4 regions of the Mesorhizobium sp. B2-4-19 genome follow, and region 1 is predicted to be linked to each of the others. Evidence: riboswitches for the same ligand, from Rfam matches in the RefSeq annotation. Region 1 holds a riboswitch; each other region holds the start of a gene.
The links. Region 1 has a riboswitch for cobalamin ahead of FJ546_RS11160 (DUF1636 family protein). Riboswitches for the same ligand answer to the same signal wherever they lie in the genome.

Region 2: another riboswitch for cobalamin. It lies ahead of FJ546_RS07815 (DUF1636 family protein); the one in region 1 lies ahead of FJ546_RS11160 (DUF1636 family protein).
Region 3: another riboswitch for cobalamin. It lies ahead of bluB (5,6-dimethylbenzimidazole synthase); the one in region 1 lies ahead of FJ546_RS11160 (DUF1636 family protein).
Region 4: another riboswitch for cobalamin. It lies ahead of FJ546_RS05820 (aromatic ring-hydroxylating dioxygenase subunit alpha); the one in region 1 lies ahead of FJ546_RS11160 (DUF1636 family protein).

The regions. Positions count from the first base shown of each region.
Region 1 covers NZ_VFUV01000005.1:115,858-118,053, forward strand. Annotated here, with positions in the region: gene FJ546_RS11155 (winged helix-turn-helix domain-containing protein) at 1-972, shown strand, start outside; cobalamin riboswitch at 1,003-1,209, shown strand; gene FJ546_RS11160 (DUF1636 family protein) at 1,249-1,677, shown strand; gene cobW (cobalamin biosynthesis protein CobW) at 1,680-2,196, shown strand, end outside.
Region 2 covers NZ_VFUV01000003.1:358,321-360,516, forward strand. Annotated here, with positions in the region: gene FJ546_RS07805 (ABC transporter substrate-binding protein) at 1-54, opposite strand, end outside; gene FJ546_RS07810 (ABC transporter ATP-binding protein) at 102-890, opposite strand; gene FJ546_RS07815 (DUF1636 family protein) at 887-1,285, opposite strand; cobalamin riboswitch at 1,376-1,583, opposite strand; gene FJ546_RS07820 (PAN domain-containing protein) at 1,713-2,196, opposite strand, start outside.
Region 3 covers NZ_VFUV01000001.1:290,382-292,577, reverse strand. Annotated here, with positions in the region: gene FJ546_RS01360 (hypothetical protein) at 1-177, shown strand, start outside; partial or broken gene bluB (5,6-dimethylbenzimidazole synthase) at 351-857, opposite strand; cobalamin riboswitch at 1,030-1,210, opposite strand; gene FJ546_RS01350 (histone deacetylase family protein) at 1,331-2,196, shown strand, end outside.
Region 4 covers NZ_VFUV01000002.1:544,227-546,422, forward strand. Annotated here, with positions in the region: gene FJ546_RS05815 (DUF680 domain-containing protein) at 1-118, opposite strand, end outside; cobalamin riboswitch at 613-813, shown strand; gene FJ546_RS05820 (aromatic ring-hydroxylating dioxygenase subunit alpha) at 927-2,174, shown strand; gene FJ546_RS05825 (hybrid-cluster NAD(P)-dependent oxidoreductase) at 2,195-2,196, shown strand, end outside.

The sequences.
Region 1 (2,196 bases):
GTGACGCGCAAGCGCACGGTCTTCGAATACTGGGCGCATGAGGCCTCGTTCCTGCCGGTCGAGACCTACCCGCTGATGCGCTGGCGCATGCAGCGCGCCGAGCAGGGCGACGAGATGTATCTGGGCCTGGCCAAATGGGGCCGCGAGCATGCCGCCTACATAGAAGAGATCTACCGCGAGGTTGTCGCGCGCGGCCCGATCGCGGCTTCGGCGCTGGAAGGCCAGAAAGGTTCGGGCGGCTGGTGGGGCTGGAGCCATGCCAAGCACGCCTTCGAATGGCTGTTCTGGGCTGGCCGCATCACCACGGCGCACCGCCGCGGCTTCGAGCGCTTCTATGATTTGCCCGAGCGCGTGCTGCCGCAGGCGATCCTCGACCTGCCCGTGCCGCCAGCCGAGGACGCGCACCGCGAATTGCTGCGCATTTCCGCCCGCGCCCATGGGGTGGCGACATCAGGCGACCTGCGCGACTATTTCCGGCTGTCGCCGGCCGACATGAAAGGCCGGCTGGAGGAACTGGTCGAGTTGGGTGAACTGCTGCCGGTGCGCGTCGAAGGCTGGGACAAGCCGGCCTACCTTCACAAGAACGCCCGCCTGCCCCGGAAGATCGAGGCCCGCGCCTTGCTGGCGCCGTTCGACCCGGTCGTCTTCGAGCGCTCGCGCTCGGAGCGGCTGTTCGATTTCCACTACCGCATCGAGATCTATACGCCGGCCGAAAAGCGCCAATACGGCTACTACGTCCTGCCTTTCCTGCTCGGCGACAGGATCGTGGCGCGCGTCGACCTCAAGGCCGACCGGCCGGCCAGCGTCCTGCGCGTCCACGCCGCCTACGCCGAGCCCAACGCTCCGCCTGAGACCGCCGCGCAGCTCTTCGAGGAACTGAAGCAGATGCAAGGCTGGCTCGGCCTTGAACGCATGGAAGTGACGCCTGCCGGCGATTTGGGCTCGGCGCTTGCCGACATCGCCATGTCGTAGCCGTGCGTTGACACCGCTGCCTGCAAAAGCCTAAATCCCGCTCCAGACGGTCCCTTGCCCGCAACGGCAGGGGCTAAGAGGGAATGCGGTGCGAGGTGAAAAATCTCAAATCCGCGGCTGTCCCCGCAACTGTAAGCGACGAGCCGAGGCCGAAAGCCACTGGGATGTTCCCGGGAAGGCGGCACCCAAGGCGATGACCCGCGAGCCAGGAGACCTGCCGTCTGCGACAAAAGAATCCGATCGCCCGGCGGGTTTCCGGGCAAGGAGCCCGGCTTTTTGGACCAGAACGGCAGTTTTTCGCCTGGCACAGCGGACAATTCGTCCGCCGACAGCGAAGCTTTGCCCGGCGTCACGGTGATCGTCTGCGCCTCGTGCCGCGACGAGACCGGCTCCGACGCCCATCCCCGCGCCGGCGAACTGTTGGCCGAAGACACGCGCTGTGCCGCATCTGATGAAAACATCCACATCCGCACGGTCGAATGTCTCGGCAATTGCAAGCGCCGGCTGAGCGCCGCGATCCTGCGCGACGGCTGCTGGAGCTACGTCTTCGGCGATCTGACCGTGAGCAGCGGCGCCGACCTTATCACCGGCGCCAAGCTCTTCGCCACCTCGACGGACGGCCTCATTCCATGGCGCGGCCGGCCTGATTCTCTCAAGCGCGGCCTCGTTGCCCGCATTCCTCCCCTCGACCTGCTGAAGGACTGATCATGAGCGCTTCCGTCACCCGCGTCCCCTGCACCGTCGTCACCGGCTTCCTCGGCGCCGGCAAGACGACGCTGGTCCGCCATCTCCTGGAGAACGCCGGCGGCAAGCGCATTGCGATCATCGTCAACGAGTTCGGCGACATCGGCATCGACGGCGAGATTTTGAAGGGCTGCGGCATCGACACCTGCCCGGAGGAAAACATCGTCGAACTGGCCAATGGCTGCATCTGCTGCACCGTGGCCGACGATTTCGTGCCCGCGCTCGACCAGATCCTATCGCTGACGCCGAAGGTCGACCACATCCTGATCGAGACCTCGGGCCTCGCCCTGCCCAAGCCACTGGTCCAGGCGTTCCAGTGGCCGACGGTGAAGAGCCGCGTGACCGTCGACGGCGTCATCGCCGTGGTCGATGGTCCAGCACTTGCCGAAGGCCGCGTCGCCAACGACATGGACGCCTTGCAGGCGCAGCGTGCGCAAGATGACAGCCTCGACCATGACGACCCGGTCGAGGAACTGTTCG
Region 2 (2,196 bases), on a different contig from region 1:
GAAGGCTGACGAAGCCAGCAGCGAGAAGACGAGCGACAGTGCGAGACGTTTCACGGATTTTGCTCCTTGGCTGAACGGTGTCGGATGAGGGATGGGGTCGATCAGGATGGCGGCGCAGCGCGGTTCGGAACATCGAACACCGTGAGTTCGCGGTCTTCGGTCGGATGGCGCAGGCGAAACACGTCGATGCCGAAAATCTCGCGGATCAGCTTTTGCGTCAGCGCTTCGCGGGGTGCCGCCAGCGCATGCAGCCGCGCCTCGCTCATCACCGCGACTCTGGTGGCGAAGGGCGCCACCAGAGCCAGATCGTGCAGCACCGCGATCACCGTCATGCCGAAGCCGGCCACGAGCTCGAGCAGCTCGCCGCGGGCGCGCGGATCGAGATGGTTGGTCGGCTCGTCGAGGAACAGCACCTTTGGTTGCTGCGCGATGGCGCGCGCCAGTTGGGCGCGCTGGCGTTCGCCACCCGACAGCGAGCCGATGGTGCGGCCAAGCAGCGGCAACAGGCCGGTCCGGCGCAACGCGTCGACGACGATGTCGCGCTCCTCGCCCCTGCGTCTCAGGCCGGCATGCGGGACGCGGCCGAGCTCGACATAGTCGATCACCGCCAGCCGCGGGTCAGGCTGGTCGGTCTGGCCGACGACGGCGATGTGCAGCGCCCGCTCGGCGGTCGAGATACGGTCCAGGCGGCGCCCGCCAAGCTTCACCTCGCCCGCACTTGGCTTGAGCATGCCCGACAGCATGCGCAGCAGCGTGGTCTTGCCGGCGCCATTGGGGCCGATGATGGCAAGGCGATCGCCCGAGGCCACCGACAGGCTGACGGCGTGGACCAGATGCCGGCCATTGGCCATGGCGCTGAGGTCGCGCGCTTCGAGGAGTGGCATTGTCATCGGCTGTTGCCCGGAAACTTGGCCGGCCCGGGAATGCGGGCCAGCGTCTTGCCGGTCAGTCGCGGCGGACGTTGTCCGGAATTGCACCAGCCGTCGGCGAGCGAGGCGTAAAGCCTGGCAAATCGCACGAGATCGCCGGCGTCGGCCTCGGCGTCGATGGAGCCGAAGAGATAAGAGGCCTTGCCCGGCGCCTCGAAGGCCACCGTCAGCGGCCGCGCGCAGCCCGCCATGCATTCGGCACCTTCAACCGTGAAGCCATGCGCCACGGCGGGTTCATGGCAGACCGCGAGCCGGGAGCGCAAATCGACGCACAGGCTTTCGCCCGACCTGATTCCGGTCGGAACGTCACGGCAAAGCGTGCACACGATGATGCGATGATCGATGGCGCCGTCCAACTTTCCGTCACTTTCAAAACTGGCGACGGAAGGATGTCGGCTAGCCGGCCGACAAGACCGACGTCCACGTCTCCTCCCGGCACACCCCGTCCGGTCAACTCAGCCGATGGCAGGTCTCCTGGCTCGCGGGTCTCGGCGCAATCCAGCCTTCCCAGCCTTGCCGGCCAGTGGCATGTCGGATCTTGCTCACCGCTTACAGTTGCGGGGGCAGCCACGGCCTCGACCTTTTGCGGGTCTCACCGTGTTCCCTTTTCACCCCTTGCCTTTCGGCGCGGGGACCATCACGCACCCACCGTAGATTTCCATCGATCGCATCGCAATGAGTTTTTTGCGACGCCGTCGCTGCATGTTCTATATGTAATAACATTACGTTTGAAGCGATGTTTCGCGGCGATGTCAACCCCTGTCGTCGCGCACGCGCGCCCGGCTAGTTCCCGACGCTCTTGATTCCTGAGGCCACTGCTACGTTGTCGGATGATTGAGCGACGCTGTTGAAAAGCGTGCACGACATTTCCTTGCTGCGGAAATTGAAACCCATACACAATTTTTCATTCGCGCATTGTAAGATGCAGTCTGGATACCTGAGCTGTCCTGTCCAATAGGGTACGCCGGAAACCTCAGTGTTCTTTGCGAATACCAAGTTCGAATAGTGCAGATTGCTTTCGACAACCTTCTTCGCCGCCATCACTGATTCTTCGCTCTTCACAAGAACGGAAGCGTCACCTTTCATGAAGCAGGCCTGGTATTTGGTGTTATATGTAACCGCCAAGCACGTAAAATCGTGATCGCAAGCGTTCTGGCACTGCTCGGCAGTGACGCCTCGAATAGGCATGTTGGGTAGGTCGTTTCCAATCGCGTCCCATCCCGATACGACGACAAAGCCGGTGTCAGGATCGGTCGCTGTCGTCATG
Region 3 (2,196 bases), on a different contig from region 1:
CCTTTCGCCATCGCTTGCCTGATGCAGGTCTATTTCAAGACCATCGCCGGCCAGGTGCCCGATCCGGCCTGGGATATCAGGCTGGCCGAGGCCTCGTCGAAGTTCAGGGAGTTGAAGGACAAGGCGCTGGCCTCCTTTGGTGGCTCGCGCTGGGGCACGGCCGGCGCGACGAACTGATCGGCTGGGCAGGTCGTCGCCGGCGCGACATCGGAGGCGTTGAGGCGGGCCACGGTCGATTTCAGTGGCGCCTCACCTTGCCCGCAAAAAGTCTCGCTCATGATCAGGTCGGGCAGCGGCAGCCGCCGGCCCCAGCCATGTGTTTCCAGGTCTGGTTTGGATGCGAACTCGGAAACCCGGCCGACGCAGAGATAGGCGACGGGCGTCACATGCTCGGGAATGGACAGCAGGCTCTTCAACGCTTGCGGCTCGATGATGCTGACCCAGCCGACGCCGACGCCTTCGGCACGCGCGGCCAGCCAGAAATTCTGCACCGCGCAGACCGTGCTGTAGAGATCCATCTCCGGATTGTGCCAGCGGCCCAGCGGCGAACCCTGCGAGCGCCGGCGGTCGCAGGTGATGCAGATGTTGAGGGCGCTTTCGCAGATACCTTCGAGCTTCAGCTTGCGGTAGAGCGCCTGTCGTTCCTCCTCGATTTCAGGCAGTTCCTGTTCGCGCGCGGCCAGGAACAGGTCGCGTACCTCTGCCCGTCGCGCGGCGTCGCGGATGACGATGAAATTCCATGGCTGCATGAAGCCGACCGATGGCGCGTGATGTGCGGCAAGCAAAAGCCGCGCCAGCACCTCGTCGTCGAGCGCGTCGGGCAGGAAATGGCTGCGCACGTCGCGCCGCGTGAACATGGCGCGATAGACCGCGTCGCGCGCCGTCTGGTCAAATCCGTCGCCCACAGGAGCGGTCATGTGTTCCGGCATCGCTCGTCCCCTTGCGATTGCAATAGTTCCACACCGTCAGAGCGCACTTTGTGCATCCAACTGGACGCACGTTGCTCTGATGCCAGCCGCCTGACCATGCGGATGACGATGCCTGCCAGGCCGGTCTTCTGGCTCGGGATCAACCCGCGTCCGGTGCCTTCCCGTCATCGACAGTGGCATTTACCGGCGCGGTCCCCCTCACAGCGTTGGGCACGCCACGGGATTCAACCGTGTTCCCGATTCTCCCGCTTGCGGCGGGCACCAGGCAGTGGCGCGACCTTACGCCGAAGCCTTGGCCGCGCCAATCCCCGCAGCGACGCCAACGGACGCAGGCGCGATTTTCCCCAGTGATCGAGCCGCAATGCATGGCCATCGCGGCGCCGGGGCACTAGATAGGGGGCATGACAACCCGTCTCTACACGCACCCGATCTTCCTCGAACACATCACGCCGCCCGGCCACCCCGAGCGGCCAGACCGCTTGCGCGCCATCGAGCGCGTGCTCGACGACGAGGCCTTTGCCGCGCTCGATCGTGTCAAGGCGCCGGAGGGCGACGAAGCCACTATCCTCTACGCGCACCCCGCCGATTTCGTCGCCCGTGTGCGTGCCGCCATTCCCGAAGAGGGTATTGCCCGCATTGATGCCGACACCACCGCCAGCCCCAAGAGCTGGCAGGCGGTGATCGCCGCGATCGGCGCCGCCAACGCCGCCGTCGACGACGTCTTTGCAGGCCGCGCCGACAATGTCTTCGTCGCCGCAAGGCCGCCCGGCCATCATGCCGAAAAGACCACCGCGATGGGCTTCTGCTTCTTCAACACGGCGGCGATCGCGGCGCGCTATGCCCAGAAGAAGCATGGCGCCGAGCGTGTCGCCGTGGTCGACTGGGATGTGCATCACGGCAACGGCACGCAGGATATTTTCTGGGACGATCCCTCGGTTCTCTATTGCTCGACGCACCAGATGCCGCTTTATCCCGGCACTGGCGCGAAGACCGAAACCGGCGCCGGCAACATCGTCAACGCGCCGCTGGCGCCGCAGGCCGGCAGCGAGGCGTTTCGCGATGCCTTCCTGTCGCGGGTGCTGCCGTCGCTCGACAATTTCGCGCCTGACCTGATCATCATCTCGGCCGGTTTCGACGCGCATCACCGCGATCCGCTGGCCGAGATCAACCTGACCGAGGACGATTTCGACTGGGCGACCGGCCAGCTGATGCAGCGCGCCGCGCGCCACAGCGGCAACCGGCTCGTCAGCCTGCTTGAGGGCGGCTA
Region 4 (2,196 bases), on a different contig from region 1:
TGTACGAGCTGTCGACAGCCGTGGCTGCGGCGGCAGTCGAACCGTAGTGGTCGCTACCAGCAAAGGCGCTGCCGGAAATAGCCAGAAGGGCGGCGGCAGTGAGAACAATCTTTTTCATTTTTGGTACTCCAGTATTTTTTCCGTCCGTCTAGCGGCGTGTCCTGGGATTGAAATCGCGTCGTTCGGACAGCCCCGATGTGGGAAAGCCAGTTCGCCGTTTCCAATCACGAAGTTGTTCCGTGTGGACCAAGAATCCGCTACTTGAAATTGTGCCAAGGGCTCCCAAACAAAGCATTTTTCTTCTCGATATCAAGTACTTAATAAAATCCAGCCGCAACATCACAGACTGTATCGGAGGTCCATCGTTCACACCGTCCTGCACGCACCGTCAACAGAAACGAACCGTTCGGTTCGATTTTAGAGTCTGCTAATAGTCACTTTTCGAAACCGTTAACCTCCTTTGCCCCGTTCCGGGTCGATTTTGACAGCCGGTACTGCTATCGGCGGAGACGATTTTCGTGACCGCTGCCCGTGACCTGATCGTTGCGCATGCGTGTCGCGCCGCATGGATACGATGTCGCTTTCATGCCGATGTCGCAAACGCTGTCGTGATTAGATCATGTCATCTCAGGTGCCGCTTCGTGACGACGGGCGGAGAATTGGGAAGCCGGTCAAAATCCGGCGCTGCCCCCGCAACGGTGGTGGAGTTCAAGTCGCAACGGGAGACCACTGGGCGAAAGCCTGGGAAGGTGTCGCGACCGTCCGCAAGGACACTCCAGAGCCCGGAAACCAGCCCGAGATTTTTGAACTCGACTGATCGCGGTGGGCGGTCAAGAGGCGGATCGCGCGTGCCCGGCTTTCGCCGAGCCGCGTCTCATCCTTCCTCAATCACCACCAGTTCAGTCCTTGAAGTATGGGGACAGGACATGGATGCGCGCAACGATATGCTGAGGCTGTTGAATGGCCGCAGAGAGGGCTTCTCGCTCGAGCAGCCCTTCTATACCGATCCCGATTTCTTCAAGCTCGACATGGAGCTGATCTGGTATCGCGACTGGCTGTTCGTCGGCCATGATTGCGAACTGCCCAAGCCCGGCAGCTTCACCACCGTACAGATCGGCGACTACCCTGTCGTGCTGGTGCGCGATCAGCAGGGCAAGATCAACGCCTTCCACAATTCCTGCCGCCACCGCGGCAGCCGCGTCTGCAACACCGACAAGGGCGTGGCCGCCAAGCTGGTCTGCCCCTATCACCAATGGACCTATGAGCTGGACGGAAGGCTGCTGTTTGCCCGCCAGATGGCAGACGGCTTCGACAAAAGCCAGTTCGGCCTGAAGCCGGTCGCCTGCGAAAGCGTGGCCGGCTATATCTTCATCTGCCTGGCCAAGGAACCCGCCGACTTCGCGCCGATGCAGGCGATGATCGAACCCTATCTCAAGCCGCACCGGCTCAGCGAAGCAAAGATCGCCTTCGAGAGCACGATCGTCGAGAAGGGCAACTGGAAGCTCGTCTGGGAAAACAACCGCGAGTGCTATCATTGCGCCGGCAATCACCCGGAACTGTGCAAGACCTTCCCGGAAGCCCCAACGGTGACCGGCGTGCAAGGCGCCGACAGCGATCCGGAAATGCTGGCACACTGGGCCAAATGCGAGGCGGCCGGGCTGCCGAGCAAGTTCCGCATCGATCCGGCCGGGCAATACCGCGCCACCCGCGCGCCGCTGCTGCGCGATGCGGTCAGCTACACGATGACGGGCAAGCGGGCGGTGAAGAAGAACCTTTCCGACAGCGTCTCGGCCGACCGCATCGGCTCCTTGCTGCTTTACCACTACCCGACGACCTGGAACCACATCCTCGGCGACCATGCCGTCACCTTCCGCGTGGTGCCGATCAGCGCCACGGAGACCGCGGTGACGACCAAATGGCTGGTGCACAAGGATGCAGTCGAGGGCGTCGACTACGATCTTGCCGAACTCACCCATGTCTGGACCGAGACCAACGACCAGGATCGCCGCATCGTCGAGGAAAACGCGTTCGGCATTCTGTCGCCAGCCTATGAGCCCGGTCCCTATTCGGAGCTGCATGAGGGCGGCGTGATCCAGTTTGTCGAATGGTACGCGTCCTTCATCGGCCCACGGCTTGCCGAAGATGGCCGGCCGGCCCTGCGCAGTGTCGCCTGAGAGGTTTGGGGATGAACGCGAT